3 regions of the Paenibacillus sp. FSL H7-689 genome follow, and region 2 is predicted to be linked to each of the others. Evidence: predicted binding sites of a transcription regulator. Region 2 holds the regulator's gene; each other region holds the start of a gene.
What was found. Region 2 encodes Rex, which represses fermentation and respiration genes when NADH is low (regulators of the CRP and FNR family bind a similar motif). Its sites were predicted from a motif close to TTGTGAAATATTTCACAA; they were not measured.
Positions count from the first base shown of each region.

Region 1: a site for Rex is predicted at 1,192-1,209, ahead of C170_RS26070 (cytochrome ubiquinol oxidase subunit I). Genes of this name have one in related genera too.
Region 3: a site for Rex is predicted at 701-718, ahead of C170_RS19135 (cytochrome ubiquinol oxidase subunit I). Genes of this name have one in related genera too.

Region 1 is NZ_ASPU01000057.1:262,219-264,500, reverse strand. It holds gene C170_RS26075 (MFS transporter) at 1-888, shown strand, start outside; gene C170_RS26070 (cytochrome ubiquinol oxidase subunit I) at 1,287-2,282, shown strand, end outside.
Region 2 is NZ_ASPU01000011.1:43,637-45,918, reverse strand. It holds gene dinG (ATP-dependent DNA helicase DinG) at 1-317, shown strand, start outside; gene C170_RS06660 (redox-sensing transcriptional repressor Rex) at 536-1,189, shown strand; gene C170_RS06655 (amidohydrolase) at 1,176-2,282, shown strand, end outside.
Region 3 is NZ_ASPU01000021.1:396,576-398,857, reverse strand. It holds gene C170_RS19140 (tetratricopeptide repeat protein) at 1-457, opposite strand, end outside; gene C170_RS19135 (cytochrome ubiquinol oxidase subunit I) at 840-2,255, shown strand; gene cydB (cytochrome d ubiquinol oxidase subunit II) at 2,200-2,282, shown strand, end outside.

The DNA of each region.
Region 1 (2,282 bases), on a different contig from region 2:
GTCTTGGCGAGTTTTTGGTTCGCCTGGAAAACAATCCCGAAGGACGAGCAATCTTCGTCTATCTCTGGTCACATGTCCATTCGGCAATGGCTTGCGTTAATTGACGCACCAGGTATCCTGATGTTTACGGTAGCTTTGGTGACTCTGCTCATCGGTTTACTTTCAGTAAATTCCACAGGAGATATTTCAACATGGCATCTGCTGACAGGGGGGATCGGGTTAATCGCATTCGTCATGTTCTTCCGACATGAATTAAAAGCAGCCACGCCTTTTATCCCTCTGCGAACGTTTGCCTCATATCCCGAGATGACTTGGGTGAATGTGCAATACATGCTGGTGAACATCCTGTTTTACGCTCTTTTTTTTGGAGTTCCTACGTACTTGAAGCAGGTACGTCATCTCAACGAAGTTCATACAGGAATGAGTATGCTAGCTTTGGGGTTATGTTCAGTCATCATTGCTCCAATCGCAGGACGCTGGATTGACAGATCGGGATCACGGCCAGCACTGATCGTATCCGCTTCTTTAATGACATTAGGCTCTATATTGATCGCCGTCATGAATGAAACTTCTCCAATCTTCATAATCATTGTTGCCTTAGCTTTATTTGGAATAAGTAACGGCCTAAACGCGGTCGGCATGCAAGCAGCTCTGTTCAAAAGCACACCGAAAGAAATGATTGGAGTGGCATCGGGTATTTTTAATACATCACGCTACCTGGGGACCATTTTATCGTCGTTATTGATTGGGATTGTCATGGGAGATACATTCAATGTGACAGGATTTCAGATGCTTGGAATCATCCTTACGGTATTAGCTGCATCACTGATCATCATGAGCGTACGTCGCGAGGCAGGTGTGGTGAGTCCGGAGCAAGTAAGCAAGTAAAATAGAGAATCTGCCGTGCAATAACACGTTTACACCCAATGAATCAATAGCTCCATTGGGTGTATTTTTTGTTTTTCACCAAGTTGTCAGAAAGAGTTGATCCTTTCTTGAACGTTTAGGGTAGAAGACGTGTCTTTGATTGAATTAGGTAAAAATAAAGATATAATAATTTTGATTAATAGGCTTGGTTAGTACCTTAAGTGCATCAATATCAGATTTTAATAGGCATCCAACGCTTGCTATTATCGGGGCCTACAGGAGTAAACGCATTATAGGTGTGGCAAGATATCGTCATACCTAACTTTGTGAATTTTTTCGCAACTCTGCATTGAGCTTGGCCAAATCTGATATTGAATGTTTCTAAATTGAACAGAGTTTGAAAGGAGGCAACACAAAGAATGGCTATTGATACGGTTTTATGGAGCAGGCTAGTGACTGGTTTGACGCTCGGGTTCCACGTGATTTTTGCAACGCTTGGTGTCGGCGTACCTTTGATGATTGCTATTGCAGAGTTCATCGGCATTCGGAAGAAGGATCACCATTACATACTTATGGCAAAGAGGTGGTCCAGAGGGTTTGTCATTTCTGTCGCGGTTGGTGTCGTGACAGGCACAGCGATCTCACTACAGTTGGCCTTGGTATGGCCGAATTTTATGAAACTGGCCGGGAATGTCATTGCACTGCCACTATTTATGGAAGTATTTGCATTCTTTTTTGAAGCAATATTCCTGGGCATTTATCTGTACACGTGGGATCGGTTCAAAAATCCGTATATCCACTGGTTGCTGACTATTCCGATTGTCGCCGGGGCAGGCATGTCTGCTGTTTTTATTACAACAGTGAACGGATTCATGAACCAGCCTGAAGGTTTTGTCATGGAAGCAGGTCAATTCATGGCAGTGAACCCCGTGCAAGCGATGCTGAATACAGCGACGTTCTCCAAAGTGTTCCATGTATTAAGCTCGGCTTATCTGACAGGAGCTGCTCTGTTAGCAGGAATAGCAGCCTTTGCGATGCTGAGAAAAGGAGTGTCGGCCTACCACAAAAAAGGCTTGAATCTCATGATGGCCGTTGTGCTGGTATTCAGTTTGTTAAATTCTTTAGCTGGAGATGTGTCTGCCAAGTTTTTGGCTGAGCATCAGCCGGAGAAGCTCGCAGCTGCCGAGTGGCATTTCGAGACGGAAAGCGGCGCGGATTTGATTTTTTTAGGATGGCTGAATGCAGAACATGAAATTATAGGCGCTCTTCATTTGCCGAAACTGCTCAGTTTCCTTGCCTTTGGAGACTTTAACGCCGAGGTAACCGGGCTGAACGAATTTCCACCAGATGAACACCCGCCCTTACTTGTGCATTATTTGTTTGATCTAATGGCTGGTATTGGATTCGCTCTGCTT
Region 2 (2,282 bases):
GACTGCCTTTCCAGCCACCGAATCATCCGTTGGTGGAAGCCAAGAGTGAGCTGCTTCAGGAACAGAAGAAAAATCCGTTCATGAAACTGTCCGTGCCGCAAGCGGTCATTCGTTTCAAGCAGGGATTTGGCCGATTGGTGCGTACAGCGAAGGACAGAGGAATTGTCATTGTTTATGATACACGGGTGATTGAAGCGTACTATGGTAAATTCTTTTTATATTCTTTACCTGGTCCCAAAATGGAACACATGCTCACGGAGCAGATGGTTCCACGAATTACCGAGTGGTTGGAAAAACCTGCTAATGAACAAAAATAATGGTTGTTTTGTTCGTTATATCATTGCATGACACTATCGTTTGGCGTTAAACTTTATTAGATATTTCCGTATCCGATTAAAGCAGTTGCACGTAAGAACTTATAACCTAAATTACAAGGAGCATTCTGTATAAAATGTCACGTTTATCTTTGAGTTTATACAGGATGCTCATCTTTTCATCTATTATTTTATCGTGGCCTTGGTAAGGGGGAGCAAGAATGAAATCGGATAAAATTTCGGAAGCGGTGGTACGCCGTCTGCCTGTATACTTGCGTTATTTGAACGAGTTGCATCAGCGTGAGGTGGCTACTGTTTCTTCTCAAGAGCTTGGACAGAGGCTGGATCTGAATCCGGCCCAAATTCGTAAAGACCTGGCTTACTTCGGTGATTTTGGTCGTAAAGGGATCGGGTATGATGTATCTTATTTGATTGAGAAAATTCGTCACATTCTCAAAATCGATCAGCAAATTAATGTAGCTCTGGTAGGCGCGGGTAATCTCGGTCAAGCCTTGTCCAACTACAACGCATATCTAAAAGACAACATGAAGATTGTTGCTGTATTTGATGCATATGGACCGAAGATTGGTAGCCAAATCAACAGTTTGACGGTAAAACCAATGAATGAATTGACGGAAGCGGTTAAAACGGAAAACATCCGTATCGGTATTATCACGGTTCCGGATACGGAAGCCCAAAATGTTGCGGATCAGCTTATTGAATCAGGAATTGAAGCGATCCTTAATTTTGCACCAACAATTCTAAAAACACCGCCGCATATCCGCATTCACCATGCTGACTTTACAACGGATCTGCTTAGTTTGGCCTATTACTTGGAGACTGGAAAGGACGACGAGGAAGATGACAACAAATAGATGGGTAATTCACAACGGCAAATTTGCCGTTAATGAAGGCGGCACAGCATGGAACGTGGTTCAAGGATACATGGTTGTCCAGGATGACAAGATTGTGCATATTGGTGAGACATTGCCGGATGGAGACAAAAATTGTACCAAAGTGGATGGAAAAGGACTGTTCTTCCTGCCGGGTCTGATCAATACGCATGGTCATGCAGCAATGTCGTTGCTCAGAGGGCACGGAGACGATCTTGCGTTGCAAGTATGGTTGCAGGAAAAAATGTGGCCGATGGAAGCGAAAATGACTTCAGAAGATGTATATTGGGGAACTTCCCTGTCGGTGCTTGAAATGTTGAAAGGCGGAACTACAGCTTTCCTGGACATGTACGATCACATGGATCAAGTTGCCAAAGTTGTGGAGCAATCAGGCGTTAGAGCAGCACTGGCACGTGGTGTAATCGGGCTGTGCTCGGAAGAAGAGCAACTGCGGAAGCTGGAGGAGTCGGCAGCGTTTGCACGTGAGTGGAATGGACAGGCAGATGGTCGCATTACAACCGTAATCTCGCCACATGCACCATATACATGCCCTCCTGACTACATAGAGAAGCTTGTGCAGGTTGCGAACGACCTGAACCTTCCTCTCCATACACATATGTCTGAAACGCTTCGTGAAGTGGAGCAGAACGTGGCTGATTATGGACTGCGTCCTGTGGCACATCTGGAGAAACTGGGCTTTTTCTCCCGTCCATCCCTGGTTGCACATGCGGTGCATCTGAATGACGAAGAGATTGAAATTTTGGCCCGTCATGATGTGGCTGTATCCCATAACCCGGGAAGTAACCTGAAACTCGCTTCCGGTGTTGCTCGGGTTCCTGCGTTACTGAAAGCAGGAGTTACCGTGTCACTCGGAACAGACGGACCGGCAAGCAACAACAACCTGGATATGTTCGAGGAAATGAGACTGGCTGCATTGATCCACAAAGGTGTATCTGGTGACCCGACGGCAGTGCCAGCAGGCGAAGCGTTACTCCTCGGAACGTCATACGGTGCCAAATCCATCTTCTTGAACAATACCGGAGCACTCCAGGTTGGCATGAAGGCTGATTTTATC
Region 3 (2,282 bases), on a different contig from region 2:
ATAACAGCTTCATATAACGTGTTTCGGAGGATGTGCCTACCAGATCGGCGATGCCGACCAGTTTGGAAATACTGCTCTCCCATAGGGGAGATTCTGCTTCGTTTCCAGCAGGCTCAGGGAGCAGGGCAATACATAGCTCAGGCTCCAGCGAAGCTGTAGCCATTAGCCAGTAGGGATGGGCGACTACGGCTACGGTGCGAGGTTCCAGCAATAGCTGTTCGGCTTTAGGGAGGGAGATGATGGTAATGACCGGAGGTACATCTTCTGTTTGCGTCAGGCTGCTGACATAGTAGACCTCTCCCTCGATCGACAGCAGTGCAGCAATATCGGGATAGGGAAAGGATGACCAGCCTCCTTTGCGAGGGAAGAGAACATACCGGACAGGGGGCTGTGTTGTACTGGCCTTATCCAGGCTGGTTTCGGCGTCTTCACCTGGTAGTGGTGCAGGTTTTTCCATGAATAGTTCACCTCACCTTGACTGTAATATGGAGCGTCTTCGCTCTGCATGTGCTTCATGCTTTCACTTCATATGTAAAGCCCTCACGGTACTTCGCATGATATGCCTGAGACTAACATATGGGCATTCCGTCCCAAACATGAGTATCTTCCATGAATAGATGCAGTTGGCATGCTGTGATAATAGGCTGAATTTTATCTTTTGTGTGACCAGGATCACTTTTTTTTGCGCTAGAGACGAAGATTGTGATAATTATCACATGTGTAAAATAGGTAATCTGGCACAATACGTTCATCAACGTATTTGGCGGACAGACAGCGAAGGTGCAGCTTCAATGCCAAATACGCATACTGCGAAGTGAACAGAAAGAAGGGGTAACGGTATGGATCCGATTATGTTATCGCGTATCCAATATGCACTTACAACGATTTTCCATTTCTTTTTTGTCCCGCTATCCATCGGTCTTGTACTGTTGGTTGCAATCATGGAGACGTTGTACGTTGTTAAGGGTAAGGAGATCTACAAAACGATGGCCAAGTTCTGGGGCAAGCTGTTCCTGATTAACTTTGCCGTCGGGGTAGTCACAGGTATTTTGCAAGAGTTCCAGTTTGGTATGAACTGGTCCGAGTACTCCCGATTTGTCGGGGACGTATTCGGTGCGCCACTGGCTATTGAAGCGCTACTGGCGTTTTTTATGGAGTCTACATTTATTGGATTGTGGATATTCGGATGGGATCGTTTGTCCAAAAAAGTGCATCTAGCCTGCATCTGGCTGGTGTTTGTCGGCACATTCCTGTCCGCGCTGTGGATTCTGGCAGCCAATTCATTTATGCAACATCCTGTTGGGTTTGAGATTAACAACGGCCGAGCCGAGATGAATGATTTCTTTGCACTCATCACGAATGGTCAGTTGCTCGTCGAGTTCCCACATACAATCTTTGGGGCATTGATGACAGGAGCCTTCGTTGTAACCGGGATCAGTGCCTACAAATTGATGAAAAAGCAGGATGTGGAGATCTTCCGCAAATCGTTTAATATCGCGATCATTATCGCTCTTGTTTCTTCATTTGGTGTAGCTTTCTCCGGACACTTCCAGGCGCAATATCTGGTGGAGACACAGCCGATGAAGATGGCAGCCAGTGAGGGCACATGGACAACGACAGAAGATCCGGCACCATGGACGGTGGTCGCTTTTATTGACCCGGATAAACAGGAGAGTACGGGTGAGATCAAAATCCCTGGATTGCTCAGTTATCTGTCCTACAGCAAGTTCTCCGGTAGTGTCAAAGGTATGAAGGAGCTTCAAGCTGAGTATGAACAGACGTATGGACCGGGGGACTACATCCCGCCGGTACGGACAACATTCTGGAGTTTCCGCATTATGATCGCAGCGGGTGGTTTAATGATTGCATTGGCGCTATACGGTACATTTCTAGCCATGCGTAAGAAGCTAGAGGTCGCTGGAAAGTGGTTTATGCGTCTGATGGTGTTCGCCATCTCCCTGCCGTTTATCGCCAATACGTCAGGTTGGATTATGACCGAGGTAGGAAGACAGCCATGGACAGTATTTGGCTATATGACAACCGAAGCTGGGGTCTCGCCGAACGTATCCGCAGGAACGATCCTGTTCTCGACCATCGCTTTTACCGCTGCGTATACGGTTCTCGGAATCGTGATGGTATACCTGTTCGTACGTGAGATCAAAGCAGGACCGTTTGCGGTCGATAAGCCGGAAGATCACGATGAATCGGCCGATCCGTTCGGCGTGGATGGAGGTTATTCCGTTGTCACTAAGTGAGTTGTGGTTTTTGCTGATTGCCGTATT